Regions from separate parts of the Allobosea sp. GW822-FHT05A11 genome, predicted to be linked through region 1. Evidence: predicted binding sites of a transcription regulator. Region 1 holds the regulator's gene; each other region holds the start of a gene.

Region 1 (7,563 bases):
GGCTCGTTGGCGTCTTCCAGAGCAAGAGGTCCACGGCTGCCCGGACCGCCGCGACGATCGGAACCGTGACGTCCCTTTCCATCGCGCTGCGAAGCTCTAGCCACCGGGCCGTCTCCGAAGCCAGCTCGACGGCATGTTCCAAGACCAACGCGTTCACCCTAACGGTGGGGTCGAGGCTCACGCGGTTCGAACTTGGAAAGAAGCTGCCGTGCAAATGTCCCCGGAATGGCGAGGTCGCGCCACGCCCCATGGGCAGGAACGTGTACAGACGGGGATTGAAGCCGGGGCGTTCGTCGCCCAGAGGTACGGCGAGTGCGACCTCACCGGCGCCTTTCCAGCCGCGCCAACTCTGCGGAAGCGCTCCCGATTCGAGGCCGTGGGTTACCGCCGCCTGCATCTCGGACTCGTTGATGTCGGTGTGGGCGACCCAGAATCGTCCGCTCACACCGAGATCCACGAGCATGGGGCCGGAACCGTCGGCCACCGTCGCCTCGCTTCTTTCGAAAACCAGCGACATGGCTTGCTCGGGGAGCTTCTGCCCCTCGATGCGAACCTCGAGCCTGCTGATCCGCCGCAGGAACAGGAGCATCGGGGCGTCGGCCTTCGCGAGACCGACCATTTCCGTCCGCACCACCTCCAATGCCGGGGCATTTCGAAGCGGCAGTCGGATGACGGTGGAAAACCCGCGCTCCGCGAACTCAAGAACGGCTGCCGGGACCTCCTCGATCCATCGGGGAATGTAGAACGCCGGCAGATCATCGCGCGCCAGCTCTCTCCTCCTATCATCCGGCAGCAGCGGATCGAGTTCGGGACCGCGGGCGAAGGTGAAGCGATAGCCGTCGAAGCCGGTCCCTGGACCATCCTCCACCATACGTGAGAAGATTTCGGGCGTGTCGGTCACGTGACGCACGCTACGAAATCCCAGACCCTTATTACCGACGGCTTCGCCTGGGGGCTTGCTGGACAGACCCATTTCGCAAAGGGCATCGACGTTCTTGCGCCCGAAAGGCTGGCCCCGGTTTGCTACGTAGAGAGTACCGCAATCGCCCTCGTCGCTGGCCAGAAGCAAGGCTATCTCGCCATCGCGCCGCCATTTGGCGTGCGCATCGTTGGCGTTTTGGATCAGCTCGATCAGGAACCGGCCGTGGTAGTCCGCTATGATGTGCTGCGACAGGCTCTGATTCTGCTTGTGGACCGAATCGTAATATTCGCCGGTTTCATCGATCGTCCCCAGAAACCCTTTGATCTTGCGATCCGCGACTCGCGCGATGTGCTCACGCGGGGTTAGGGAAGGGTGCGTGGAAGGCCTTTCTTCGAAGGCGGCATCGGTCAATGCTGCGGATGAAATCGGCCGTTCCTCCTAGATCGAAGCCTAGCGCCACACGTGCCCAGGTTGCACGTCACGGTCAATGATTCTGATTTGCTGGATAGGATCCGCGTCTGGTCGATCCCGGATTGGCGATATGAAGAAGCCGGGGTGCGCACGGAATCGACAGTGAATAGTTTGGCTTGAGTTGGATCCTGAGAGGCAAGCATTGCACGGGATCGAAGTAAAATAATCAGATAACATATTGTCTCGATCTCGGGCCTGCATATGGTGCTCGCCGCCGGCACGATCTTCTGGCTGGTCCGGGCGCTGCTGGTCCTGTCGCAGACGGTGGCGCTGCATTGGCAGGTCAAGAAGATCGCGGCGGCAGCGGCGATGCTCGGCGCGACCGCCTATTGCATCTTTTCCGGGAGCGATGTCGCGACCGAGCGCTCGCTCATCATGACGCTGGTCATGCTCGGCGCGATCCTTGTCGACCGCGCCGCGCTCAGCATGCGCAATCTCGCGCTCGCAGCGATGATCGTGCTGCTGCGCGAGCCGGAGGCCTTGCTCGGGCCGAGCTTCCAGATGTCCTTCGGTGCGGTCGCGGCGCTGATCGCCTTCGCGGAACGCTGGGAAGGGCGAAGCCGCACCGAGCCGCCGCGCGTGTTGCCCTGGCCGCTCGGAGCCGTTTGGACGGCGGCGCTCGGCATCCTCGTCACCACCATGCTGGCGACGGCCGCGACAGCCCCCTTCGGAGCCTATCACTTCCAGACCTTCAATCCCTTCGGCCTGCTCGGCAACGCCATGGCGCTGCCCTTCGTCTCGCTCTTCGTCATGCCGGCGGCGGTGTTCGGCGTGCTCGCCTATCCGTTCGGGCTGGACTGGCCGGCCTGGGCCTTGATGGGGCTCGCCTCCGACGTCGTCCTCAAGGTGGCGCATTGGGTCGCGGCCATCGACCATTCCACCGTGACGGTGGCGGCTTTCGGCTCAGGCGTGCTGGCTGGCTTCGCGCTAACGCTTCTTTGGCTGACGCTCTGGACCACGGCCTGGCGTTGGCTTGCGGCCCTGCCGCTGATCCTCGGCGTCGCGTTCGCCGGAAAGCCGGAGCGGCCGGAGATCCTGATCGAGCGCGACGGCTCCGGGCTGGCGGTGCGCGGTCCCGATGGCCGCCTCGCCATCGCGGGCAAGCCCAGCCGCTTCGTCCTGCAGCAATGGCTCGCCGCCGATGGCGACAGCCGCTCGCCCAACGATCCCAGCTTGCGCGCCGGCATCGCCTGCGACCGGCTGGCATGCGTTGCGCAGACCGCCGACAAGCGCACAATCTCCTATACGCGCGAGCGACTCGCCATCATCGAGGATTGCCAGCGCGCCGACCTCGTCGTCACCGCCGTCCCCTGGGGCGGCACCTGCAAGGCCAGGCTGGTCGAGCGCATGATGCTATCGCGCGACGGCGCGACCTCGCTCTACCGGACGGCGTCGGGATGGAGCAGCCATATCGCGGAGCAGTCCGACAGTGAGCGGCCCTGGAGCCGCCGGCGCGAGCGGCGCCTGACGGAGCCAGGCACGCGTCCCACCAATCAGTCGGTCACCGCACAGCCCGCACCGGCCGCCGATAACGAAGCCGAGGCCGACACCGAACGCCTTCAGTAGCGCCGCATCAGATTGACCAGCCGGCCCTGGATCTTGACCCGGTCGGGGCCGAGCACGCGGGTCTCGTAGGCCGGGTTCGCCGCTTCGAGCGCGATCGAGGAGCCGCGCTTGCGCAGGCGCTTCAGCGTCGCTTCCTCGTCATCGATCAGTGCCACGACGATGTCGCCGGTATTGGCCGTGTCCTGCCTGCGGATGACGACGGTGTCTCCATCGAGAATGCCGGCCTCGACCATCGAATCACCGCGCACTTCCAGCGCGTAATGCTCGCCGGAGCCGAGCATGTCCGGCGGCAGCGAGACGGTGTGGCTGCGGCTCTGGATCGCCGAGATCGGCGTACCCGCCGCGATGCGGCCCATCACCGGGATGGCGATGGAATGCCGGCTGTCGTCCTCGGCAGGGCGCGGCTTGGCCATGCTGGGCTGTGAGCCCAGGCCGCCCTGGACGATGGCCGGGCTGAAGCGGGGCCGCGCCTGAGGCGCGCCGAGCCCGTCCGGCATCTTGATGACTTCGAGCGCGCGCGCCCGGTTCGGCAGGCGGCGGATGAAGCCGCGCTCCTCCAGGGCCATGATCAGGCGGTGAATGCCGGATTTCGAGCGCAGGTCGAGCGCATCCTTCATCTCGTCGAAGGAGGGCGGCACGCCACTCTCGCGCAAGCGTTCCTGGATGAAGCGCAGGAGTTCGTGTTGCTTGCGTGTCAGCATGGTCGCCGCCAGCCCCTCAATGCGCAGATTCGAAACAAAGCACGAACACCATACGCGTTCTGCTTGTGTTCCGCAAGCCGCTACCGCAAGGGCAGGATGCGGCAGGCCTCGCCTTTCTTCGCGGGAGCGGCATGGGCGGGCCGAATCGTCAGGGCCTGCGCCCGCGCCAATGTTCCCAGCATCGAGGAATCCTGCCGGTCGAAGGGCGTCGCCACCCAGCCTTCCGGCGTCAGCGTGAGCTCCGAGCGCAGGTAATCCTCGCGCTCGTCGTTACCGGGCATGTCGCGGCCGAGAATGGCGGGGATGCTGCGGTCGCGATCGGCATCCGCTATGCCGAGCAGCGCCTCGATCAAGGGCAGCACGAAGAGATGGCCGCAGACGATTGAGGAGACCGGATTGCCGGGCAACCCAACCACGACCATCCGGCCGAGGCGCCCGGTCATCATCGGTTTGCCCGGCCGCATTGCGATCTTCCAGAAGCCGAGGGCCATGCCGGCGCGCGTCAATGCCTCCTGCACGAGGTCATGCGCGCCGACGGAGGCACCGCCCAGCGTGATCAGCACATCGGCATCGGCCTCGCGGGCTTGCGCGATCTTGCTGGCGAGATCGGCATGGTCGTCGCGGGCGATGCCGAGATCGATGACAGTGCCACCAGCCTTCTCGACCAAAGCGGCGAGCGAGAACGAGTTCGAGGCGACGATCTGGTCGCGGCCGACCGGCTCGCCCGGCGCCACCAGTTCGTCTCCGGTGGCGAGAATCGCCACCCGAGGCTTCCGCCGGACAGGCAAAGTCGGATGCCCCATCGCAGCGGCAAGGCCGAGCGCGGCACTGTCGAGCACGCGCCCGGCTTGCAGCAGCACGTTGCCTTCGTGGAAATCGAGCCCCGCGGCGCGCAGGAACTTGCCCTTCGCCGGCGGCACGCGGACCTGAATCACCGGGCCGCCGACGCCGTCGGCATCCTCCTGCATCAGGACGGTGTCGGCACCTTCAGGCATCGGCGCGCCGGTAAAGATGCGGACGGCCTGTCCCGGCCCGACCGATCCATCGAAGGCCCGGCCGGCAGCGGATTCGCCGATGACAGTGAGCGAAACGCCTTCCGCCATCTCGTCGCCGCGCACGGCATAGCCATCCATGGCCGAATTGGCGAAGGGCGGTTGCGTCCTGAGCGCCTTGACCTCGCCGGCGAGCACCCGCCAGGCGCATTGCGCCAGCGGTAGGGTTTCCGCCCCGGTCGGCCCCGGAATGCTGTCGAGCAGCGCCTTGCGCGCGACGGGGACCGGGGTGAGCGCCATCAGCTAGCTTTCGCCTCGTAATCGCCGGACTGGCCGCCGGATTTGTGCAGCAGGCGGATGTTCTCGATCCGCATCGCCCGGTCGACGGCCTTGACCATGTCGTAGACGGTGAGACAGGCGACGGAGACGGCAGTGAGTGCCTCCATCTCGACGCCGGTCTGGCCCTTCATCTTCACCTCCGCGCGCACCCGCACGCCCGGCAGGGCCTCGTCGATCGCGAGATCGACGGCGATCTTGCTGAGCAGCAGCGGGTGGCAGAGCGGGATCAATTCATGCGTACGCTTCGCCGCCATGATGCCGGCGAGGCGCGCGGTGCCGAGCACGTCGCCCTTCTTGGCGTTGCCGTCGCGCACGATCGCGATCGTCTCCGGCGCCATCACCACCTGGCCCTCGGCGGTCGCCATGCGGGTCGTCTCGGCCTTGCCGCCGACATCGACCATATGCGCCTGGCCTTGCGCGTCGAGATGGCTGAGCCGGCTCACGCCGCGACGGCCTTGCCGGTCAGCAGCGCCTGCGTCGCGGCGGTGACGTCGGCCTGCCGCATCAGGCTCTCGCCGACGAGGAAGCTGTTGACGCCGATCGGATTGAGCCGGGCGATGTCCTCATGCGTGAAGATGCCGCTTTCGCTGATGACGATCCGATCAACCGGCACGCGCGGCGCCAGTCGCTCGGTGACCGCAAGATCGACATTGAAGCTGCGCAGGTCGCGGTTATTGATGCCGAGCAGGCGGCTTTCGAGCTTGAGCGCCCGGTCGAGCTCGGCATCGTCATGGACCTCGACGAGGACATCCATGCCGAGTTCGCGCGCGGTCTCGTTCAGCGCCCTGGCGGTGGCGTCGTCGACACCGGCCATGATGATCAGGATGCAGTCGGCGCCCCAGGAGCGGGCCTCGTAGACCTGATAAGGCTCGTAGAGGAAATCCTTGCGCAAGGCGGGCAGGCCTGCGGCCTCGCGCGCCTGCGTCAGGAACTCCGGCCGCCCCTGGAAGGAGGGCGCATCGGTCAGGACGGAGAGGCAGGCCGCGCCGCCGGCCGCATAGGCGCGGGCGAGCGAAGGCGGGTCGAAATCGGCGCGGATCAAGCCCTTGGAGGGGCTCGCCTTCTTGATCTCGGCGATCAGAGCCGGCGTGCCCTGAGCGAGCTTGTTTGCGAGCGCGTCAGCAAAGCCGCGCGGCTTGCCGGCCGCACGTGCCCGGCGCTCGATCTCGGCTTGCGGCACCGCGGCCTTGGCTGCCGCGATCTCCTGGCGTTTATAGGCTTCGATCGTCGCGAGGATGTCGGTCATGCCGGCCTCACGCGTTCGAGGCTTTGACGAGCGCGGCGAGCGTCGCCTTGGCCTTGCCGGAATCGAGCGCGGCCGTCGCCTGGGCGAAGCCGTCCTTCAAATCCCGGGCCTTGCCGGCGACGAGCAGCGCCGCAGCCGCATTGAAGGCGGCGATGTCGCGGAAGCCGGTCTTTTCGCCGGCGAGCACGGCGTTGAGCGCCGCCGCGTTCTCCTCCGGCGTGCCGCCGCGCAGGACTTCGGGCTTTGCAGGTTCAAGGCCGACATCGGTGGGGCTGATGGAGAAGCTTTCGATCTTCCCGTTCTCCAGCGAGACGACACGGGTCGGGCCTGTCGTGGTGATCTCGTCGAGCCCATCCGAGCCGTGCACGGCCCAGACGCGGGTCGAGCCGAAGGAGGCGAGCACCTTGACCATCGGCTCCAGCCAGGTCTCGGAGAAGGCACCGATGAGCTGGCGCTTGGCGCCGGCCGGGTTGGAAAGCGGGCCGAGCAGGTTGAAGATCGTGCGCGTGCCGAGCTCGGTGCGCACCGGCGCGACATGGCGCATCGAGGCATGATGCGTCGGCGCGAACATGAAGCCGACGCCGGCCTCGCGGATACAATGCTCGGTCGCAGCCGGATCAAGCCCGACCTTGACGCCGAGCGCGGTCAGCACGTCGGCGGCCCCGGAGCGCGAGGAGGCGGCGCGGTTGCCGTGCTTGGCGACCGGCACGCCGCAGGCCGCGGTGATGATCGAGGCCAGCGTCGAGACATTGTAGGAGCCGGAGGAATCGCCGCCGGTGCCGACGATGTCGATCGCCTCCGGCGGGGCCTTGACGGTGAGCATCTTGCCGCGCATCGCGCTGGCGGCACCGGCGATCTCGTCGATCGTCTCGCCGCGCACGCGCAGCGCCATCAGGAAGGCGGCCGATTGCGCGTTGGTGACCCCGCCCGAGAGGATGGTGTCGAAGGCGTCGCGCGCTTCCTCGCGCGAGAGCGTCGCGCCGGTCGCCACCTTGGCGATGAAGGGTTTGAAATCGTCCATGGGAACTCTGCGGAATCAGGCTGAAGGGGTCAGGGCGGAGGCTTCGCGTTCGCTCTGCCACCGCTCCGCGAGGTCGAGGAAATTCCGCAGGATCGTCGCGCCATGCTCGGAAGCGATGCTCTCCGGATGGAACTGGACGCCGTGGACCGGCAGCTCCCGGTGCGAGAGCGCCATGATCAGGCCGTCATCGCTCTCCGCCTCGATCTCGAAGACATCGGGGCAGGAGGCTCGCTCGACCACGAGCGAGTGATAGCGCGTCGCCTGCAGCGGTCCGTTGATGCCGCGAAACAGCCCGCGCGCCCGGT
Region 2 (7,563 bases), on a different contig from region 1:
ATCGAGCCGCCTGCGCGTTGAACATGGCTGCGGTGGCCTGAGGAGCGCCCGCCTCAGGCGTGCTGCGCGTTCAGCGCCGCGAAGACCTGGCTGAAGCTGCCGGTCGCCTCGGCGAAGCGCAGCGGCTTGCAGCGCTCGACGATGACCTCGCCGGCCTCCGGCTGCGTTTCGAGGATCGTCATCACCTCGCTGGTGAAATCGGCGAGCGGCATCGCGGCCGGATCGACCGCCTGATGCGGGCCGAGCAGTTCGGTCTGCACGTAAGGCGGGGCGATCTCGATGACCTCGACCGATGTGTCCTTGAGCTGCTCGCGCAGGCCGATCGACCAGGAATGGATAGCGGCCTTGGTCGCGCTGTAGGTCGGGGTCGCCGCCAGCGGCACGAAGGCGAGGCCCGACGAGACGGTCAGGACCGTGGCGCGCGGCTGCTTCAGGAAATGCGGCAGCAGTGCCGTCGTCAGGCGGATCGGCCCGAGCAGGTTGGTCACGATCGTCTCCTCGGCGATGGCGAGATTGTCGGCAGCCGGCACGTTTTCCGGCTTCATTATGCCGGCATTGTTGATGACGGCGTTCAGACTCGGGAAGCGCTCGACCGCCTGCCGGGCGAAGGCTGCGATATCGGCCTCGTCCTGGATGTCGAGCAGCATCGATTCCATGCCGGGATTGGCAGCGGTGACCGCATCGAGCACGGCTTCGCGGCGTCCGGCGATGACGACCTTGTTGCCCTTGGCGTGCAGCGCCTCGGCGAGCGCGCGGCCAATGCCCGAGCCGCCGCCGGTGATGAGGATGGTGTTTCCGGAAATCTTCATGGCAAAGCCTTCTCGTGGTTGCGTGAAACGAGATGGCGCCGATACTCTTCATTGGAAAGAAGGCGCTCGAAAGTGCCATACGCACCAAAAGGAGAGTGTCGGATGCAGGCGATCCGGACCGCGATGGCGGCGATGCATCAGCGCAGCGAGGCGATCCCTCCGGTCAGCCCGGCGGTGGAATCGCTGGTGCGGCAGGTCATCGCGCAGGTCGCCGACAAATGGACGATGCTGGTGCTGGAGGCGCTTGAAGAGCATGGCACGCTGCGCTTCACCGAGGTCGGCCGGATCGTCGGCGGCATTAGCCAGAAGATGCTGACCAAGACATTGCGCGAGATGGAGCGCGACGGGCTGGTCGTTCGCACCGTCCACCCGGTGATCCCGCCGCATGTCGATTACACGCTGACGGAACTCGGGCGCGAGCTCAGCGCTGCTTTTTGCGGGGTCTGGACCTGGGCTGAGACCTATTACGCGCAGGTTTCGGCAGCGCGAAAAGCCTTCCGCGAGCGGGAGGAGGCTTAAGCGCCGGCGTGGCCGGCGTCCTGCATGGTTTCGTAGGTCAGGCTGAGGCCGCCCCGCCTGTCCTGCGCAGGTAGACGATCTGGGCGCCGATCCCGATGACGAGTGCGGCCAGAATGCCCGCCTGCACCCCGAGCAGGAGCGGGGATTTCAGGTCGGTGACGAAGGGATGGCCATCCGGGACGCGGCGCAGGATCTCGGTGGCCGTCGGCAGCATGAGCAGGAAGGCCGTCACGCTCAGGACGATCGTCTCGACATAGGCGACGGCGCGCGCCGGGAGTGGGGTCCGGCCGATGGTGTAGCCGATGGCGAGCAGCAGGAGCGTCAGCGCGCCGATGACGTGACCGGCGGGCATATGCGTGACGAAGAAGACCGTAGCGGCGCCGATCAGCATCGAGATGAGGTAGACGATGCCCGCAGTCGAGCGCGGCACGATCCGGCCATGGACCGCGAACATATAGGCTGCTGCGGGGATGGCCGGCAGGCTGCCCAGCGTATGGACCCAGCCGAGCGGGGTGATGCCAAACATGAGAATGTCCTTTTGTCGAAGGTTGCGCCTGTCGCCGAGCGCGAGGGCGTCTGGGATGCAGGAATGTCTATCTACTAATAGGTAGGTTTTTGTGGCGCGTTTCATTCTTCGGGGCGGTGAGGTTCAGTGCTGTGCCATCAGACGCTCCAGCAGCGGGCGGGTGATGACACCGAAAATCGCCGGGTCGCCATAGGCGCGGGCTGAAAGCATCGCGCCGTGGACCCCTGCCATGAAAGCTTCCGCTTCGACCCTGGCCGTCCCGGTGAAACGCAGGTCGCCCTGTGCGGCGCCACGTTCGAGGACCGAGGCCAGCCAGGCGGAGAGGGCTCGGAAATGGGTGCGGACTTCCAGAGTGACGTCCTGCGGAAGGGCAGGGATCTGGCTGGCGAGAAGCGCGCAAAGGCAGAACGGAGCGCTCGAATCGGCGATGCAGGCCTCCCAGTAGCCGATATAGGCCTGCAGTTGCCGAGCCGGATCGGGAACCTGCTGCTCCAGAGCGGCGATGCCGGCCTCGGCCTCCTCCCGGTATCGGGCGACGAGCGTGCGGACGAGGTCGGACTTGCTGGGGAAATGGTGGTGGATGCTCGCATTGCGAATGCCGACCACCTTCGCGATGTCGGCATAGCTGAAGCCGTTATACCCACCCTGGATCAGGAGGGAGCGGGCGCAGCGCAGGATTTCGTCGGATGTCGAGCCGGTCATGATCCATATCTACCTACTAATAAGTAGGCAATCAAGCCGGGTCACGGCTTTGTGCAGATGGCTCAGCCCGCCTTCTGCACGAAGCTATCCAGCACCATCTTCCGCCCGGCCTTGTCGAAATCGACGGTCAGCTTGTTGCCGTCGACGCTGGCGACCGAGCCGGGGCCGAACTTGAGGTGGAAGACGCGGGCGCCGGTGCCGTAGGCGGATTCGCCGGATGATTTCGCCGTCAGCTCGCCCTCGATCATGAGCGGGCCGCGCTGGCGTGAACTGCCGAACCCGCCCTGGCCGAAGCCGCGGCCGCTTTCCGAGAAGCCGCTGCCGCCGCCGCTGTTCTTCGCCCGGTTCTCCTGCGCACGCTGCCAGCCCGGCGTGTTGTAGCTGGAGCCGAAGCTCTCCATCCGGTCGAAGCGCGAGGCGCCGTAGCCGCCCTGCGAATAGCTGCTCGCTGCCTGCTCGACCTCGACATGCTCCTCCGGCAGTTCGTCGATGAAGCGGGAGGGCAGGCTGGTCTGCCAGAGGCCGTGGATGCGCCGGTTCGAGGCGAAATAGAGCTTCAGCTTCTTGCGGGCGCGGGTGAGGCCGACATGGGCGAGGCGGCGCTCCTCCTCCAGACCGGCGCGACCGCTCTCGTCGAGCGCGCGCTGGTTCGGGAACAGGCCTTCCTCCCAGCCGGGCAGGAAGACCGTGTCGAATTCCAGCCCCTTGGCGGCGTGCAGTGTCATGATCGAGGCGCGGGCCTCGGCCTCGCCATCGGCGACATCCATCACCAGCGAGACGTGTTCGAGGAAGGACGGCAGGTCGGGAAACTCGTCGAGCGAGCGGACGAGTTCCTTGAGGTTTTCCAGGCGCCCGGCCGCATCGGCCGAGCGGTCCTTCTTCCACATCTCGGTATAGCCGCTCTCTTCCAGAACCAGCTCGGCGAGCTCGCCCTGCGGCATATGCTCGGCGCGGGTCGACCAGCGGCCGAAGGCATCGACCAGCTCGCGCAGCGCGGTACGGGCCTTGGGCTTCAACTCGTCGCTCTCGACCGCGGCGCGGGCCGACTGCATCAGCGAGAAGCCGGTGGCGCGGGCATGGTTGTGCAGGAGCTGGACCGTCGCGTCGCCGAGGCCGCGCTTGGGCACGTTGACGATGCGCTCGAAGGCGAGGTCGTCGGTAGCTGAGACGACGCAGCGCAAATAGGCGAGCGCATCGCGGATTTCGGCACGCTCGTAGAAGCGCGGGCCGCCGATGACGCGATAGGGCACGCCGGCCTGGACGAAGCGCTCCTCGATTTCGCGCATCTGCGCGGAGATGCGCACGAGCACCGCGACCTGGCCGAGATCCTGGCCCTTCGCCTGCATCGCCTCGATCTCGTCGGAGATCAGGCGGGCTTCCTCCTGGCTGTCCCAGGCGCCGGTGATGGTGACCTTCTCGCCGAGCGCGTCCTCGGTGCGCAGCGTCTTGCCGAGGCGGCCCTCGTTGCGGGCGATCAGCTTCGAGGCCGTGGCGAGGATATGGCCGGTCGAGCGGTAGTTGCGCTCCAGCCGGATCACGGTCGCGCCCGGAAAATCGTGTTCGAAGCGCAGGATGTTGTCGACCTCGGCGCCGCGCCAGCCATAGATCGACTGGTCGTCGTCGCCGACGCAGCAGATGTTGCGGCGGCCCTGGGCGAGAAGTCTCAGCCAGAGATACTGCGCCGTGTTGGTGTCCTGATACTCGTCGACGAGGATGTATCGGAAGCGGTCGTGATAGGTCTGGAGCACGTCCGGATAGGCGCGGAACAGCGTCAGGCAGTGCAGCAGGAGATCGCCGAAATCGACGGCGTTCAGCGCGATCAAGCGTTCCTGATAGGCGGCATAGAGCTTGCCGCCCTTGCCATGGGCAAAGACGGCGGCCTCGCCGGCGGGAACGTCCTTAGGCGTGAGGCCGCGGTTCTTCCAGCTATCGATGAAGCCCGCCAGCATGCGGCCGGGCCAGCGCTTCTCGTCGATGTTCTCGGCCTGGATCACCTGCTTCATCAGGCGGATCTGGTCGTCGGTGTCGAGGATGGTGAAGTCGCTGCGCAGGTCGAGCAGTTCGGCATGGCGGCGCAGCAGCTTGGCCGAGATCGAGTGGAAGGTGCCGAGCCATGGCATGCCCTCGGCGACCGGGCCGACGAGATGGGCGACACGCTCCTTCATCTCGCGCGCCGCCTTGTTGGTAAAGGTCACGGCGAGGATCTGAGAGGGATAGGCGCGGCTGGTCGAGATCAGGTGGCCGATGCGGGTGGTCAGCACGCGGGTCTTGCCGGTGCCGGCACCGGCGAGCACCAGTACAGGACCGTCCGTCGCCTCGACCGCCTGGCGCTGCTCCGGGTTCAATCCCGCCAGATAGCCGGCCGCGGGCTGCGCGGCAGCGCGCGCGGCAAGGCCGCCGGGGCGAGGCGGGGGAGCGGAAAAAGGATCGGTCTCGGACAAGGGTGCGCGGTGCTCGTGCGTGATTCGTTCTCCGGCGAATATAGGGCGTCGATGTCAGGATTGCGCCCTGCCGGAGCGATCATTTTATACTCCGCTCCACAGGGAGGTGGCAGCATCCCCCGCCTGTCGGCTCAGCGCGCCGGCAGCAGGTATTTCAGGCCCTGCGTGAAGCCGCGCGGCGCGACGCTGAGGTGATCCTCATCGTCGAGGACGACGGACTTCAGATTCAAGCTCGGATATTTCCGGCGGCGCAATGCGGCTTCGAGAGCCCGGTTGTCGGCGACCATATCGACCGTCTGGCTGTAGCGCCGGTCGCCTTTGCGTTGCGCCTCATAGGCGCCGACATAGAGATAGATCTTGGCCGGCAGGTCCTTGCTCCGGGCGGCGTAGCGCGCTTCCAGCTCCAAAGCGTGGCGCTTGTCGTACCAGAGCGAGGGGCTGCCGAGGATATAGCCGCTGAACAGGCCGGGCTCAGTGAAGAGGATCTGTGCGCCCAGCAGGGAGCCGTAGGAATGGCCGAGAAAGAGCGCCCTGGCGGGATCGGTTCGATAGCGGGCGGCGATGAACGGCTTCACCTGATCACGCAGATAGGTCTGGTAGGCTGGCCCCTGGCCGTGAACCGCGCCGGCCGGTGCCGTGCGCGGCCCGTTCGATGTCGGCGTATAGTCGCGCCGGCGGCTGACAGCGCCATCCTCGCCCTTGGCATAGGACAGCCCGACCAGGATGAATTCCTCCACCTTGGGTCCTTCGAGGTTCAGGCGGCGGCTGATCTGGCGGAGGATCGGGAAGGCATAGTCGGCGTCGGTGACGTAGAGCACCGGATAACGCCGCTGCGGCTCCTTCGCATAGGAGGGCGGCAAGGCGACGAAAACCTGATAGCCGCGGCGCGAGACCGGATCAGGCACGTCCCAGACCTCGCTGTCGGCAATTTCGTAGGGGCGGCCGTCACCTGCCTGAGCCTTCAGCGCCGGTTGGGCCTGGGCGTGCGCAGGAGCGACGGAGGCACTGAGGCCGGCGATGAGGGCAATCAGCAGGGTATTCGAAAGGCGTCGCTGCACGTGAGATCTCCGTCGTCACGCACCGGTCGCAGCGCGCGGGGCGAGGTGAGGGAGGAACTCGGGCAGCAATCGGGCGGATTCGCAATCGGCGGATGCCGGCATAGTCTGGTGGTTAACGACGCGGATCGGAGGGAAGGCCATGGCGCAGATGCCGCACGCCGATCAGGTGACCAACCAGGTGCCGGTGCTGGCGGATTACGACGCCTTCGCCGCCGATCCGGTGCTGCCGGGAATCGTCTCGACCTTCGGTGCCGATTGGGCGCGTGAGCGATTGCATGAGGCGGGGCGCACGGTCGGCTCGGCACGGGTGCAGGAACTGGCCTGGCTCGCCAATCGCTACACGCCTGAACTGAAAGCCTTCGACCGCTTCGGCAACCGCATCGACCAGATCGGCTTTCATCCGGCCTGGCACGAGTTGATGGGGCTCGCCATCGGGCATGAGACGCATGCGCTCGCCTGGAACCGGCCGGAGCCCGGCGCGCAGGTCGCCCGCGCCGCCTTGCAATATCTCTGGTACGGCGCCGAGAGCGGCATCTGCTGTCCGATCAGCATGACCTATGCCGCCGTGCCGGTGCTGAAGCAGGACCACCTGCTTTGGGAGCAGTGGGGTTCGCTCGTCACTTCAAATCGCTACGACTCGCGGCAGGGGCCGGCGCATTTCAAGACGGGCGCGACCATCGGTACGGCGATGACGGAGACGCAAGGCGGCTCGGATCTGCGCCAGACCCAGACCGTGGCCGAGGATAATCGCGACGGGACGTGGTCGCTGCATGGCCGGAAGTGGTTCTTCTCGGTGCCGCATTCCGACGTCTTCCTGACGCTGGCGCGGACGGGCGAGGGCATCTCCTGCTTCGTCGTGCCGGGCTGGCTGCCGGATGGGACGCGCAACGGCGTCGCGATCCAGCGACTCAAGGACAAGGTCGGCAACCGCTCGAATGCTTCTTCGGAGGTCGAGTTCAGGGGCGCGCTCGGTCATCTGATCGGCGAGCCGGGCCGGGGCATCCGCACCGGCCTGTCGATGAACCATAATTCGCGGCTGGATATCGCCGCTGCCTCCGCCGGGCTGATGCGGATGGCGGTGTCGCTGGCCGCGCATCATGCCCAGCATCGCCGCGCCTTCCAGAAGGCGCTGATCGACCAGCCGATCATGCAAAACGTGCTGGCCGATATCGCGATCGAGGCGGAAGCTGCAGCCTGGCTCGCCTTCCGATTGTTCGCGGCGCTCGATCAGCAGGAGGCGTCGTACAGCGAACGGCTGCTGGCGCGGGTCGGCGCGCCGATCGCGAAATACTGGATCACGAGGCGCGCGCCCGCCGTCGTCACCGAGGCGCTGGAATGCCATGGCGGCAACGGCTTCATCGAGGAAAACCCGATGGCGCGGCTCTATCGCGAGGCGCCGCTCAACGCGATCTGGGAAGGCTCGGGCAATGTCATCTGCCTCGACGTGCTGCGCTCGCTGGCGCGTGAGGAGGGGGCGGTCGATGTGCTGCGGGCGGAGATGATGGCGG
Region 3 (7,563 bases), on a different contig from region 1:
CGATGGCCGGCGCCAAGCGGCTCTTCGGCAAGGAGGCCTGGGTCAACTTCGCCAAGGGCCTGGCCAAGACGACGCTGATCGGCGTCGTGGTCTGGTACACGCTCTGGGGCCAGCACGACCGGCTCGAAGGCTTCGCGCAGATGAGCGTCGAGGCGCTGATGCCGGCGACGCTGTCTCTCGCCATCCAGCTGATGGGTGCGGTGCTTGCCCTTTTCGCCATCATTGCCATCGGCGATTTCGGCTGGCAGCGCTTCTCCTGGTACCAGCGCCAGAAGATGACGAAGCAGGAGATGAAGGACGAGTTCAAGAACTCGGAGGGCAATCCCGAGGTCAAGGCGAAGCTGCGCCAGATCCGCGCCAGCCGCGTCCGCAAGCGCATGATGGCGGCCGTGCCCAAGGCGACGGTGATCATCACCAACCCGACCCACTTCGCCGTCGCCCTGCAATACGAGCCCGGCATGGCGGCGCCGCTCTGCCTCGCCAAGGGCGTCGACACCATGGCCCTGAAGATCCGCGAGGTCGCCGGCGAGCACCGCGTGCCGATCATCGAGAACCCGCCTTTGGCGCGTGCGCTTTACGCCACGGTCGACATCGACGAAGAAATTCCTGTCGAACACTATCAGGCCGTCGCCGAAGTCATCGGATACGTCTTGCGCCTGAAGGGTCGGCGCGCCTAACTCGGCAGGGATGCGAAGGAAGGATGGCCGCGGAGTTTCCGCAGCGGCCCCAAGCGAACGGACTCCACCGCAATGAGCGGCACCACGGCGACCAATACGATCGATCGCTCCGACAAGCCCGGCCATATCGGGATCATCCTGTTCGTGGCCGCCCTGCTTGTGGGCGCAGCGATCGCGCTCGGCTTCCTCGCCAATGAATGGGCGCAGCCGCTGATCCTCGGCCTGCTGGCCCTGCTCTCGGTCGTCGGCGTCTTCGGGCTCTTCGCCTTCGCCATCGGACTCGTGCAGTTTTCCGGCCGCGCCGCCCGCAACGACCTGACCAAGGCTGTCGTCGACGGCGCCGATGACGGCATCGTGGTGACCGAGAGCGAAAACGAGATCGTCTATGCCAACGAGGCCTATCTCGCGCTGGCGGGCGCGACCGGCGCCAACGACCTCAAGCCCGTCGGCCGCCTGCTGACCGGCCGCGCCGACGTCTCCGAAGCGATCTACCGGCTCGCCACCGCCGCCCGCGAGCATCGCCGCCTGGTCGAGGAAGTCCGCCTTGAGCCCGCCCTGAACGGGCGCAGCGAGGTCGGCTGGTACCGCGTCCGGGTCTCGCCCGTCCGCCGCGAGACCTCGACCGCGACGCTCTGGTCCGTCGCCGACATCACGCCCGACCGCGAGCGCCAGGAAAACGCCTTCCAGGAGCTCCAGCACGCGATCGACTATCTCGACCATGCCCCGGCCGGGTTCATCTCGATCGATGCCGATGGCGAGATCTCCTATCTCAACGCGACGCTCTCCGGCTGGCTCGATTTCGATCTCGCCCGCTTCGGCTCCGGCGGCCTGCATCTCGACGATGTCTGCACGCCCTCCGCCGCCGCCCTGCTCCAGGCGATCCGCGGCCAGCCCGGCGATGTCCGCGTCGAAGTTCTCGATGTCGACCTGAAGCGCCGCAACGGCGCGCCCCTGCCCGTGCGCCTGCACCATCAGGTTGCCTTCGGGCAGGATGGCCGCGCCGGCCCCTCGCGCACCCTCGTGCTCAACCGCACGGCCGGCGAGGCCGGCTCCGATGGCGGCAGCGACGCCGAGGTCCGCTTCGCCCGCTTCTTCCATTCGACGCCGATGGCGATCGCCACCATCGACGAGGCCGGCGCCATCCTGCATTCCAACGCCGCCTTCGCCCGCCTGATCCCGGCGGGCCTGCGGCCGCAGACCATCCACGACCTCGTCGCCTCCGGTGCCGGCCTCGATGCGGCGCTAGCCGAGGTGGTGGCCGGGCGCTCGGGTGGCGCCCCGCTCGATCTGGCGCTCGCCGGCGAGGATGGCCGCTCGGCCAAGCTCTACCTCACCCCGGTCGCCGGCACCGAAGGCGGCGACGGCGAGCGCGCCATCGTCTACGCGCTGGAGACCACGGCCGAGCGCAAGCTGCGCGACAACATGGACCAGGCCGGCAAGATGCAGGCGGTCGGCCAGCTCGCCGGCGGCATCGCGCACGACTTCAACAACGTGCTGCAGGTCATCATCAACGCCTCCGAGTTCCTGCTGGCGAGCCACCGGCCGACCGACCCGTCCTTCCCGGACATCATGCAGATCAAGCAGAACGCCTACCGTGCCGCGGCGCTGGTGCGGCAACTGCTCGCCTTCTCGCGCCGCCAGACGCTGCGCCCGCAGGTGCTGGAGCTCGGCGAGGTGCTCTCCGATCTCTCGCTGATGCTGAAGCGCGTCGTCGCCGACAAGGTCACGCTCGATGTCCGCCAGGGCCGCGACCTCTGGCCGGTCAAGGCCGATCTCGGCCAGCTCGAACAGGTCATCGTCAACCTCGCCGTCAATGCCCGTGACGCGATGCCGGATGGCGGCAAGCTCGCGGTGCGCACCCGCAACGTCACCCGCGAGGACTGCGCCTCCTTCGGCCAGGACGCCCTGCCCGCCGACGACTACGTCCTGCTGGAGGTCGAGGACAGCGGCACCGGCATCCCGCAGGAATATCTCGACAAGATCTTCGAGCCCTTCTTCACCACCAAGGAGGTCGGCAAGGGCACCGGCCTCGGCCTCTCGATGGTCTATGGCATCGTCAAGCAGACCGGCGGCTATGTCTTCGTCGACTCGACCATCGGCAAGGGCACGAATTTCCGCATCTTCCTGCCGCGCCATGTCCCGAGCCAGGAGGATATCGCCGCCGAGGCCGCGGCCAAGGAAGCGCCGAAGAAGCTCGCCGCCGATCATACCGGCGCCGGCGTCATCCTGCTGGTCGAGGACGAGGATGCGGTCCGCGCGCTCAACGCCCGCATGCTGGTCTCGCGCGGCTATACCGTCCACGAGGCAGCCTCGGGCGTCGAGGCGCTCGACCTCTTCCTGCAGAACGACGGCAAGATCGACCTCATCGTCTCCGACGTGGTGATGCCGGAGATGGACGGCCCGACGCTGCTCGGCGAACTCCGCAAGCGCAACCCGGACACCAAGGTCGTCTTCGTCTCCGGCTATGCCGAGGAGGCCTTCCGCAAGAACCTGCCCGAGGGGGAGGAATTCCACTTCCTGCCCAAGCCCTTCACGATGAAGCAACTCGTCGAGACGGTGAAGGCGGCGATGGGCTGAGGCCGACGGCGCCCGCATTCGGGCGCCATACTCCGCTGTGGCCGCCCTGCCCGTGACAGCTCCTGACACCCCTCCTGACAGAAACTGACACCGAGAACAAAAAAAGAACTTGCGAACAAGAACAAAGCGTGACCATCCTCATGTCAAGACGCATTGAGATGTCCCCGTCGCCCTGCCATAAGGAGCCCGAACCGTGAATCAGGCGAATCTCAAACTCGTGGAAGGCTCCTCGATGGACAAGGCCAAGGCGCTCGATGCAGCGCTCTCCCAGATCGAACGCGCCTTCGGCAAGGGCTCGATCATGCGGCTCGGCAAGAACTCGCCGTCGATCGAGATCGAGACGATTTCCACGGGTTCGCTCGGGCTCGACATCGCGCTGGGCGTCGGCGGCCTGCCCAAGGGCCGCATCGTCGAGATCTACGGACCGGAATCCTCCGGCAAGACCACGCTGGCGCTGCACACCATCGCCGAGGCCCAGAAGAAGGGTGGCGTCTGCGCTTTCGTCGATGCCGAGCACGCGCTCGATCCGGTCTATGCTCGCAAGCTCGGCGTCAATCTCGACGACCTGCTGATCTCGCAGCCCGATACCGGCGAGCAGGCGCTCGAGATCACCGATACCCTCGTCCGCTCCGGCGCCATCGACGTGCTGGTCATCGACTCCGTCGCCGCGCTCACGCCCCGCGCCGAGATCGAGGGCGAGATGGGCGATGTCCAGCCCGGCCTGCAGGCCCGCCTGATGAGCCAGGCCCTGCGCAAGCTCACCGCCTCGATCTCGCGCTCGAACTGCATGGTCATCTTCATCAACCAGATCCGCATGAAGATCGGCGTGATGTACGGTTCCCCGGAGACTACCACCGGCGGCAACGCACTGAAGTTCTACGCCTCCGTGCGCCTCGATATCCGCCGCGTCTCGACGCTGAAGGAGCGCGACGAGGCGACCGGCAACCAGGTCCGCGTCAAGGTCGTCAAGAACAAGGTCGCGCCGCCCTTCAAGCAGGTCGAGTTCGACATCATGTTCGGCGAGGGCATCTCGAAGGTCGGCGAACTGATCGATCTCGGCGTCAAGGCCGGCATGGTCGAGAAGGCTGGCGCCTGGTTCTCCTTCGACAGCCAGCGCCTCGGCCAGGGCCGCGAGAACGCCAAGACCTTCCTCAAGAACAACCCTGACCTGGCCTCCAAGATCGAGGCCACGATCCGGCAGAATTCCGGCCTCGTCGCGGACCGCATCCTCGATCAGGCGGACCCGACCGCGGACGATCTCGACGAAGGCGAGGCCTGATCACGGCCTGTACTGTCCCGGACGAAGACGCGGGCGGCCTTCGGGCCGCCCTTTTCGTTTGCGGATAAGGCCTTGCCCGGTGTGCGCTGCGTCAAGCTTTCTGGACAGCGGCAAGCCGCCTGACTAGAACCGGTCCTTCCTGCCGGGCGCGCCCGGCCTCCTGCCCCAGATCAGAGCGCAAAAGAGCGATGAGCGGCGTCAACGATATCCGGTCGACCTTCCTCGACTACTTCAAGTCCCAGGGCCACGAGATCGTGCCGTCGAGCCCGCTCGTGCCGCGCAACGACCCGACGCTGATGTTCGCCAATTCGGGCATGGTGCAGTTCAAGAACGTCTTCACCGGCCAGGAGAAGCGCCCGTATTCGCGTGCCACCACCGCCCAGAAATGCGTCCGTGCCGGCGGCAAGCACAACGACCTCGACAATGTCGGCTATACCGCGCGCCATCACACCTTCTTCGAGATGCTGGGGAATTTCTCCTTCGGCGACTATTTCAAGGAACAGGCGATCCATCACGCCTGGACGCTGGTCACCCGCGAATTCGGCCTGCCCAAGGACAAGCTGACGGTCACCGTCTACTCCGAGGACGACGAGGCGCACGCTCTCTGGAAGAAGATCGCCGGCCTGACCGACGACAAGATCATCCGCATCGCGACCTCGGATAATTTCTGGCGCATGGGCGATACCGGTCCCTGCGGCCCCTGCTCCGAGATCTTCTACGACCATGGCGACCATATCTGGGGCGGCCCGCCCGGCTCGGCCGAGGAGGATGGCGATCGCTTCATCGAGATCTGGAATCTCGTGTTCATGCAGTACGAGGAGGCCGCGGGTGGCGTCCGCACCAACCTGCCTCGCCCCTCGATTGATACCGGCATGGGGCTGGAGCGCATCGCCGCCGTGCTCCAGGGCACGCATGACAACTACAATATCGACCTCTTCCGCGCCCTGATCACGGCCATCGCCGACCTGACCTCGGTCGATCCGGACGGGCCGATGAAGGCGAGCCACCGCGTCATCGCCGACCATCTGCGCTGCTCGGCCTTCCTGATCGCCGACGGCGTGCTGCCGTCGAACGAGGGCCGCGGCTATGTGCTGCGCCGGATCATGCGTCGCGGCATGCGCCATGCGCAGCTCCTCGGTGCCAAGGAGCCGCTGCTTCACAAGCTCGTCCCGGCGCTGACCCGCGAGATGGGCCGCGCCTATCCCGAACTGCTGCGTGCCGAAGCGCTGATCACCGAGACGCTGAAGCTGGAGGAGACCCGCTTCCGCACCACGCTGGCGCGTGGCCTCACCCTGCTCGACGACGCCTCGAAGGACCTGACCGCCGGCCAGAGCCTCAAGGGCGACGTCGCCTTCACGCTCTACGACACCTACGGCTTCCCGCTCGACCTGACGCAGGATGCGCTGCGCGCCCGCGAGATCACGGTCGATACCGAGGGCTTCGATGCCGCCATGCAGCAGCAGAAGGCCAAGGCGCGCGCCGCCTGGGCCGGCACAGGCGAGGCCGCGACCGAGGCGCTCTGGTTCCCGCTGCGCGACAAGGTCGGCGCCACCGAGTTCCTCGGCTACGACACCGAGATTGCCGAGGGCGTGGTCACCGCGCTGATCCGCGACAATGCCGAGGTCCCCGCGCTGAAGGCCGGCGAGAGCGGTTTCATGCTGGTCAACCAGACGCCGTTCTACGGCGAATCCGGCGGCCAGGTCGGCGATGCCGGCCTGGCGAAGGCGCCGGGGGCGCTGGTCGAGGTTTCCGACGTCCAGAAGAAGCTCGGCGACGTCTTCGCCCACAGCATCACGGTCAAGGAAGGCGAGTTGAAGCTCGGCGCCGCTGTCGAGCTCGTCGTCGACCATGAGCGCCGTTCCGCGATCCGCGCCAACCACTCGGCGACGCATCTGCTGCACGAAGCGCTGCGCCTCGTCCTCGGCGACCATGTCGCGCAGAAGGGCTCGTTGGTCTCGGCCGATCGCCTGCGCTTCGACTTCTCGCATCCCAAACCGATCAGCGCCGAGGAACTGCGCGAGGTCGAGGAGATCGCCAACGCGATCGTCCTCCAGAATGAGCCGGTCACGACCCGCCTGATGAGCGTCGACGAGGCGATCGCCTCCGGCGCGCGCGCTCTCTTCGGCGAGAAATACGGCGACGAGGTCCGCGTCGTCGCGATGGGCACCAACCCGGCCGGCCGCGCCTATTCGGTCGAGCTCTGCGGTGGCACCCATGCCGCGCGCACCGGCGATATCGGTCTCGTCAGCATCGTCGGCGAAGGTGCCGTCGCGGCCGGCGTGCGCCGCCTCGAAGCCATGACCGGCAACGGAGCGCGCCTGCGCCTCAACGAGGAATCGCGCCTGCTCGACGGGCTCGCGAGCCTGCTCAAGGTCCCCGCCGCCGAGGCCGGCAACCGCCTGGCCGCGCTGATCGAGGAACGCCGCAAACTCGATCGCGAACTGACCGAGGCCCGCAAGAAGCTCGCCATGGGCGGCGGCGGCGCAGCCGAGGACCCGATCCAGGAGATCGCCGGCGCCAGGCTGCTGGCGCGCGCCGTCACCGGCATCGAGATGAAAGACCTGAAGAGCCTCGCCGACGAGGCCAAGACGCGCGTCGGCTCCGGTGTCGTCGCGATCGTCGGCGTCGCCGATGACGGCAAGGCCGGCGTCGTCGTCGGCGTCACGCCGGACCTGACCGAGCGTTTCGACGCGGTCGCACTGGTCCGCGCGGCCTCCGAGCAGCTCGGCGGCAAGGGCGGCGGCGGCCGCCGCGACATGGCCCAGGCCGGCGGGCCGGACGGCAGCAAGGCGCAAGCCGCGCTCGACGCCGTCGCCGCTGCGATGGGCTGATGGCGACGGGGAAGAATGGCGCCTGCACAGGCGCCCTCTCCCGCCGCATGCTCTTGATCGCGGTCGGCCTCTGGCCGGCTGCTGCCGTAGGCCAGAAGCAGCAGAAGCCCGCACCGGGCTCATCGCAGCCGTCGCTTTCCGCGGCGCGGACCATCGTCGCCGGCGCGCCGCTCAGCGTCTTCCTCACCCGCATGCCGCA
Region 4 (7,563 bases), on a different contig from region 1:
CCATTCGACCGTAAGTTCGCCGGTCTTCACCGACAGGGCGCCGTATTTCGCGGCATTGGTGATCAGTTCATGGATCACGAGGGCCACAACCGAGAAGGCGCGGGCATCGAGCGAGACAGACGGGCCGCGAACCGTTATCGCGCCGCCGCTCGTCCGATAGGGCGAGGCCTCCGCGTTGACGAGATCGGGCAGCAACCCGCCACCGCTCGCCCGCATAGCCTGATCATGGGCGATGGCCAGCGCCTCGATACGCCCCTTCAGCGACGTGACATAGGCCTCGATCGTGGCGCCTTCCGCAAGTGGATGGGCAACGATCGACTTGATCAGTGCGAGGATATTCTTGACCCGATGATTGAGTTCCTGATTGAGCATCTTCTGGCGGATTTCCGCCTTGTTGCGCTCGTCGGCCAAGAGCTCGCTCTGGCGCAGAACAACCTCAATCAGCGTCCGGCGGGCCGATTCGGCGAGCTCGCGCTCGACTGGTGTCCAGATCTTGGAATGGCCCGCCACCGTCTCCTTCCAGACGGCAAAGCTCTGCCGTGGCGTCAGCCGGTCGCCATGGGGGCCGGTCGTGTAGGTCTTGTTCGGGTCGCCACCCCATTCGATCGTATGGACTAGTTCCTTGCGGAAGAAGAACAGGTAGTCGCGCGGAAGCTGGGAGAGTGGGATGGCTAGCATTCCGGCGAACTGATCGGCATGGGCTCGTGCCGACGGCAGCGCCTCGGCCAGCGCCGTCGTCGCCCAGATTCGGCCTTCGCAGACCTCGCCGGCGAAGACTGCCAGCTCCTCAGCGAACTCGGCCGGCGGCGCGCTGCCCTCCGCCCGCCACTCGCCATTCACCCAGACGCCGACGCCGTCGCTTTCGACGAGATTGCGGAACTCGGCGAGATGTTGGCCAAGGAAGCTCGAGGCATCCGTCACATGCGCGGCAGACGAAAGCAGACCGTTGAGGAAATCCCGCGCCTTCTCCGCTGCGAGCAGCATCTGCTTTTGCGTCAGAGCGCCGAGTTGTAGCGCGAAGAACTCGCCGAAGATTTCCGCTGCGATCCGGCGGTTCATCGAGAGCGAGCGCGGGCTGTAATGGTGGCAGGCGATCAAGCCCCAGAGTGCGCCATCGACGATGATCGAGACCGACATCGAAGCCGAGACGCCCATGTTGCGCAGATATTCGCAATGGATCGGCGAGACGCTGCGCAGATGGGCATAGGACAGGTCGAGCGGCTCTCCGGACGCGTCGAGCACGGGCGTGATCGGGAAGCGCTCGCCGCTCGAATCCGAGACCACGCGGATCGGGTTGAGCAGATAGAGCTGGCGCGCTTGCTGAGGGATGTCGCTCGCCGGGAAATGCTGCCCCATGAAGCTTTCGAGGTCCGGGCGCTTGGCCTCGCTGACGACCTTGCCTGAGCCGTCGGGCGCGAACTGATAGATCATCACCCGGTCGTATTGAAGCACCGCCCTGAGCAAGCGCGCTGCGTTCTTGATGAGCTGCGCGGGCGTCGTTACGTCTGAGAGCCGGCCGACGAGCGTTCGCGCGAATTCGAGCGGCGAACCTGGCCCGGCCGAGACGCTTTCCTCGAACTCGATGATGGCGTTGCCCTTGAAGGCATGGATCGAGATGTCGAATTCCCGATCCAGAGCCGGAAGGCGGTAGCGGGGCATCAAGCCGGCTCGGGATGGCACCCCGGAACGCGCGAGCGCATTGCGCATCTCATGCACGACCGGCCCGCCGAGAATCTCTTCGAGCCTACGGCCGACGAGTTCGAACTCCCCAAGGCCGAGGAAAGCGCTGGCATTGCTGGAATGGCGTCTGATCGTGACCACCCCGGCATCGCATACGATCATGCAGCCATGGGGCTGGACGCTGCCGGGGATATGGATCGGCTCGCGATCGCAGTTCGTCAGGTCAACGGTTGTCATGCAGGAGAGAGTTCTTCCGAAGTGAAAGCCTGGATGGCATGCAGGAAGACCGCCCTGGCCGCTTGAGCTGCGGTATCCCATGCCTGCCGGTCGAGCCCTTCAAGCGCGACCAGCAGCGTACGCCAGCTGTCGAGGGAGCCAGCTTGCGCCGAGAGGTAGCGCGCTCCGCATTCAGGTCCAAATCCCAGGGCGCCCACTCCTTTCACCAGCACGCGAGCCCCCAGGGCGGAGCCTTCAAGAACATAGGCAGCTCCCAGAAACGCAGCCATGTCATTTGACGGATGGAAAGGTTCGGCCTCGGGAAGCGGGAGCGCCAGATCGGCGAGGTCCGCCTCCAGTGCCGGCAGAAGCCTGCGTGGTCGCCAGGACGAAACCTGTGCGACATCGGTATTTAGCAAAGCTGTCTCGACCGGAGCGCGATGACGGAACGTGCCCTGCAGGAAGCGGGCATACGCGGCGCGGTTCGAAAAAAACCCGACGATGGCGTCCAGCTCGCGATGAAGCGCACTCGTCTCGTCGCGCAGGAAACTTCTGATCTCAATCATTGCGTCGGCATCCAGAATCGTTCCGCATCAGCATTGGTATAACCTGATATCGACAGGAACGGCGCTGTTTTCATTGCGTATTTTCCTGTCGCTCCGGTCCGCCCAGCATCCTTAATCCAACGGATTGGCTTGAAATCGGGCCAAGATCGTCATAAGAACATATAGTGAACAAAAGGAAGAGTGATGGCACAGCTCTCGGTCCTGGAGAAGCTCGAAATCCTCAGCGACGCTGCGAAATACGATGCCTCCTGCGCATCGAGCAGCACCACGAAGCGAGATTCGCGTGACGGAAAAGGTCTGGGCTCCACCACGGGCGCCGGCATCTGCCATTCCTATGCGCCCGACGGCCGCTGCATCTCGCTGCTCAAGATCCTGCTCACGAATTTCTGCAGCTTCGACTGCGTCTTCTGCATCAACCGTTCGTCGAGCAATGTTCGCCGCGCCCGCTTCTCGGTTGAGGAAGTCGTCGCGCTGACCCTGAACTTCTACCGCCGCAATTATATCGAAGGCCTTTTCCTGTCGTCAGGCATCATCCGCTCGGCCGATTATACGATGGCCGAACTTGTGCGCGTCGCCGAAACGCTGCGCCGCCAGCATGGGTTCCGCGGCTATATTCATCTCAAGCTGATCCCCGGCGCGAGCCGCGACCTGATCGAGCGTGCCGGGCTGTTCGCGGACCGGGTGTCGATCAATGTCGAATTGCCGAGCGAGGAGGCGCTCGCGCGGTTCGCCCCGGAGAAGCAGGCTGGCGAGATCAAGAGTGCGATGGGCGGCCTCAAACTGAAGATCGAGGCAGCGCGCGAGGAACGGGAGAAGAGCGCGAAGGCTCCAGCTTTCTCGCCGGCGGGGCAGAGCACGCAGATGATCGTCGGCGCCGATGGCGCGAGCGATTCCGCCATCCTGAAGCGCAGCGCCTGGCTTTATGGCAGCTTCGGCCTGAAGCGCGTCTATTACTCGGCCTTCAGCCCGATACCGGATGCCTCGCACCAGCTGCCCCTCCAGCCGCCGCCGCTGATGCGCGAACACCGGCTTTATCAGGCCGACTGGCTGACACGCTTCTACGGTTTCGAGACCGAGGAAATCCTCGGGCATGGCGAGATGCTTGATCTCGATATCGACCCCAAGCTTGCCTGGGCGCTTCGCGAGCGCGGGTGCTTTCCCGTCGACGTGAACCGGGCCGATCGCGAGACACTGCTGCGGGTGCCGGGTCTGGGCACACGCAGTGTCGATCGCATCCTGGCCTCGCGACGGTTTCGCCGGCTCAGGCTGGAAGATGTCGGTCGACTGACGCGCTCGCTCGCGACGATCCGGCATTTTATTCTGGCGGAGGGCTGGCGACCGGGCAGCGGACTCGACGCGCAGAACCTGAGGGCCCGGTTGAAGCCGCAACCGCGACAATTGACGCTGTTCCCATGATCGCGGCCCGGCTGAACGGGCCTGCCGATTTTGCCGGCTGGCGGCGCGAGGCACGCCGGCTGGCTCTTGCCGGCGTGCAACCTGAGGCCGTCGCCTGGCTGACGAGCGAGGACGACGCCGGATTATTCACGATGGAGAATGACGCCCCGGTCGAGGACGGAAGCATCGCCCTGACCGTGTCTCGCCGTTTCATCGAGCTTGCCGAAATTGTCGTCTGTCACCGCGATGCCGGCCGTTTTGCCCTGCTGCATCGCCTGCTGCTGCGTTTGCAGGATGAGCCGCGCTTGCTCGACAATGCAGCCGATACTGATATCGCACGCGCCGAGGCGATGGCCCGCTCTGTGCGGCGCGACCTGCACAAGATGACGGCCTTCGTCCGGTTCCGGGCCGTGGCGGGCGCGAGTGAGGACGGCCCCTTCATCGCTTGGTTCGAGCCGGAGCATTTCATCCTCGAACGCGCCGCGAGCTTCTTTACAGGGCGCTTCGCCGGGATGATCTGGTCGATCGTGACACCGCAGGGGGCGCTGCACTGGGACGGCTCGGCCCTCCAGTTCGGCCCGGCCGCCAGAAAGGCCGATGCGCCGGACGGCGATGCCATGGAAGCCTACTGGCTCACCTACTACGCCAATATCTTCAACCCGGCCCGCCTGAAGCCGAAGGCGATGAAAAGCGAGATGCCGGTGAAATACTGGCGGAACCTACCCGAGGCCGAATTGATTGTGCCTCTGATCGCAAGCGCCGCCCGGCGAGCAGAGGATATGGTGATGCGCGCGCCGACGCAGCCGCCGGAACGTCATGTCAGGCAGCTTCGGCATCGGCCTGAGGCACCGGCCGACGATCCCGCGATCACGTCCTGGCCGGAGGCGGCCGCTGCGGCGCAAGGATGCAGGCGCTGCGAACTTCATTGCCAAGCCACTCAGACGGTCTTCGGAGAAGGCCCGCTGGATGCACCTATTCTGTTCGTCGGCGAGCAGCCCGGAGACCAGGAAGACCTTGCCGGACGCCCGTTCGTCGGGCCGGCAGGGCAAGTTTTCGATCGGGCGATGAGGGAGGCCGGTCTCGATCGGACGCGTGCGTATGTCACCAACGCGGTGAAGCATTTCAAATTCCAGCTGCGCGGCAAACGCCGCATCCATGAGAAGCCGAATGTCGGGGAGATCAAGGCCTGCCGCTTCTGGCTCGATCTCGAACTGCAATTCGTGAAGCCCCGGCTCGTCGTCGCCCTCGGCGCCAGTGCCGTGCGATCGCTGACGGGGCACACTGGCTCGCTCGCCAGTACGCGTGATCGCGAGCTTGTACTTGACGACGGCACGCCGCTGCTGGCCACCGTCCATCCCTCGTACCTGCTTCGCCTGCCGGATGAGGAGGCGCGCTCTCGCGAATACGCCCGCTTCGTCGCGGATCTCGCTCGCGTGCGGCAACGAATATTCCGACCTTAAGCCTTTTTGATGAGCCGCTTTGCCGTGGCTCGTGCTATTGCCGACGGCTAAAACCGCCGATGCTACCGGCCTCGGCGAGATCGACCGCAATTGCGGGCGCGTCACGGTCGAAAGCCTCGATGTCGGCGATCATGAACCAGGATCGGAAATCTGCTATGATGGTCGGATAATAATCCTGCAACGCCAATGATTTAGAGATACTCTAGCATCGGCTGGAGAGCAGCATGCCTTTTTCCGTTTAGTGATTGATTCCATTGGCGCCCGAGCGGATTCGGCAGCGCTGGAGAGATTGGCCGCAACCACATTTTCCGCAATCCACGTTGCAGTTCCGCCACACGGGGCTGGGGCTCGATGCCGGCGCCGAGCCGCAAAGACGTGCGGCGTAGCCCGAGGAAGTACAGTCCGATGCCCTGGACCGCGATCATGGCGATCGAGGTCACCATCAAGGCGGCACCGGCCTTGCTGATCGCCAGCAGCGTGATTGAGAGATGAGGCCAGAGCTTCACCAGCGAGGCGGTTGCCGCCCGGTTGCGGCGCGCCGGGCGCGGCGCTTCCGGAACGAGGAGCAGGACGGCTGCAAAGCCGAGAGTGCAGACCCCGGTGACGAGGCCGAAGGCGAAGGCCGGCTCAGTGCCGCCCAGTCGCCAGGCGAGCGCCGCGCCGAGGATCGCGCCGATGCCATAGGCGGTTCCCAGCAGGCCCACAGCCACCACGCGTTCGCGAAGTTCCGGACGGGTCGCCTAGCATCCATCCAGCTGCACCCGCAAGAATCAACCTGATCACTGGAAAATCTTTCAAAACGGCGCCCGCCGCGCTTTCCCTGGGAAGCGTGAAGCGCGCCACGAACGCCTTGAGTTGCCTGGTACCGGGTCGCAGGATGAATTCTACGACCCGGTCGTCGGCGTCTCCTTCACCATACCGCCGCGGTGCTCAGGGTCCTGACGGACGATCATCCGCGTAGGTCACTCTGCACGACCATTCTCTGGTGCAAACGGTTCGGGGTTACGCGACGATCCTGCGCTGAGATTCCGTGAAAACGAACCCGCGAAGCATCGTGTGGGCCTTGAAGTTAATTCCTCTCCGAACAGGCTTCTACGAGTCGCTGCATCAAAGGCTAAAAGTTCCCGTGCATCTGCGGCCCGGCAAAATTATCTACTAAATTTATATACTACTATTGACGACCTCATGAATGGCCGCCTCAATCTACCGATGACTAGGCAACTCCGTTTGCATAACGGGTCGCTAGAGGTGAAATTTTCTATGGCGAACCGCATCCGCGAATTGCATCTTGGGGTAAACTTACACGGCGCGGGGGGCCATGCCGCGGCATGGCGGTGGCCCGGCACTAATCCCTCGGCGTTCTATGACATTGAACACTACGTCCGCGGTGCCAAAACCGCCGAGCGCGGGCTGTTCGATGCGGTATTCCTTGCCGATCGGCCGGCTCTTATCGGGGACATCACGCGGCAGCCTCCGACGAATGGTCTGGAGCCAACACTGGTCCTCACGACGGTCGCACGTGAAACGAAGTATGTCGGCCTAATTGGCACCGCCTCCACAACCTACAACGAACCCTTCAACCTCGCTCGGCGCTTCCAGTCCCTGGACGTGATCAGTGGCGGCCGCGCCGCCTGGAACGCCGTTACCACCTCTGACGCAGCGACCGTCGCCAGCTTTGGCGGGCGAGAGCTCGATCGAGACGAGCGTTACCGTCGCGCTGAGGAATTCGTTGAGGTAGTGCGCGCGCTCTGGGAGAGCTGGGGCGACGGTTCCCTGATCGCAGACCAGGACTCGGGCGTTTTTGGCGACACGGCGCGGCTTCGGAAGATTGAGCACGCAGGCGAGGTTTTCGACGTGCGCGGGCCGATGACGCATCCGGGCTCGCGCCAGGGTCGGCCCGTGCTTGTTCAGGCCGGCGGCTCCGACCAAGGCCTGCATCTCGCCGCGCGCAGCGCCGAGGTCGTATTCTCGGCGACCGGAAACCTGGATATCGCGCGCGCCGAAGCTGGTCGTCTGCGAACGTTGTCCCGCCAGTTCGGCCGATCGTACGCTCCGATCGTGTTGCCCGGTTTCGTTACCGTTATCGGAGGGACCGAAGTGGAAGCGTTGGAGCGCAAGAGACAACTCGACGATCTCCTCGATTCGACAGCCGCGCTGAAATCACTGTCGGCGCGGATCGATGTCCCCCTGTCCCAGCTTGAACTCGACAGGCCTATCGACCCTGACAGGCTGCCGGATATCGCGAA

The links. The regulator LexA, encoded in region 1, represses DNA repair genes until DNA is damaged. The targets are predictions, from matches to a motif close to TGTTCNNNNTGTGTTCNG.
Region 2: AC1RLU_RS04850 (ATP-dependent helicase) is a predicted target of LexA. The motif match lies at 5,012-5,029, and genes of this name have one in related genera.
Region 3: recA (recombinase RecA) is a predicted target of LexA. The motif match lies at 3,347-3,364, and genes of this name have one in related genera.
Region 4: AC1RLU_RS20975 (putative DNA modification/repair radical SAM protein) is a predicted target of LexA. The motif match lies at 2,616-2,633, and genes of this name have one in related genera.

What each region holds. Positions count from the first base shown of each region.
Region 1 covers NZ_JBXAMI010000002.1:110,550-118,112, reverse strand. The annotation lists gene AC1RLU_RS05990 (protein NO VEIN domain-containing protein) at 1-1,333, opposite strand, end outside; gene AC1RLU_RS05985 (ComEC/Rec2 family competence protein) at 1,571-2,959, shown strand; gene lexA (transcriptional repressor LexA) at 2,953-3,660, opposite strand; gene AC1RLU_RS05975 (molybdopterin molybdotransferase MoeA) at 3,741-4,952, opposite strand; gene moaC (cyclic pyranopterin monophosphate synthase MoaC) at 4,952-5,434, opposite strand; gene trpC (indole-3-glycerol phosphate synthase TrpC) at 5,431-6,237, opposite strand; gene trpD (anthranilate phosphoribosyltransferase) at 6,245-7,258, opposite strand; gene AC1RLU_RS05955 (anthranilate synthase component II) at 7,274-7,563, opposite strand, start outside.
Region 2 covers NZ_JBXAMI010000001.1:991,700-999,262, forward strand. The annotation lists gene AC1RLU_RS04825 (GGDEF domain-containing protein) at 1-41, shown strand, start outside; gene AC1RLU_RS04830 (SDR family oxidoreductase) at 54-809, opposite strand; gene AC1RLU_RS04835 (winged helix-turn-helix transcriptional regulator) at 933-1,328, shown strand; gene AC1RLU_RS04840 (hypothetical protein) at 1,366-1,854, opposite strand; gene AC1RLU_RS04845 (TetR/AcrR family transcriptional regulator) at 1,978-2,556, opposite strand; gene AC1RLU_RS04850 (ATP-dependent helicase) at 2,619-4,997, opposite strand; gene AC1RLU_RS04855 (alpha/beta hydrolase) at 5,129-6,055, opposite strand; gene AC1RLU_RS04860 (acyl-CoA dehydrogenase family protein) at 6,195-7,563, shown strand, end outside.
Region 3 covers NZ_JBXAMI010000008.1:142,723-150,285, forward strand. The annotation lists gene flhB (flagellar biosynthesis protein FlhB) at 1-677, shown strand, start outside; gene cckA (cell cycle histidine kinase CckA) at 750-3,254, shown strand; gene recA (recombinase RecA) at 3,448-4,533, shown strand; gene alaS (alanine--tRNA ligase) at 4,722-7,364, shown strand; gene AC1RLU_RS24780 (hypothetical protein) at 7,364-7,563, shown strand, end outside.
Region 4 covers NZ_JBXAMI010000006.1:268,140-275,702, reverse strand. The annotation lists gene AC1RLU_RS20985 (HWE histidine kinase domain-containing protein) at 1-1,917, opposite strand, end outside; gene AC1RLU_RS20980 (biliverdin-producing heme oxygenase) at 1,914-2,462, opposite strand; gene AC1RLU_RS20975 (putative DNA modification/repair radical SAM protein) at 2,646-3,878, shown strand; gene AC1RLU_RS20970 (UdgX family uracil-DNA binding protein) at 3,875-5,317, shown strand; gene AC1RLU_RS20965 (hypothetical protein) at 5,509-6,027, opposite strand; gene AC1RLU_RS20960 (NtaA/DmoA family FMN-dependent monooxygenase) at 6,578-7,563, shown strand, end outside.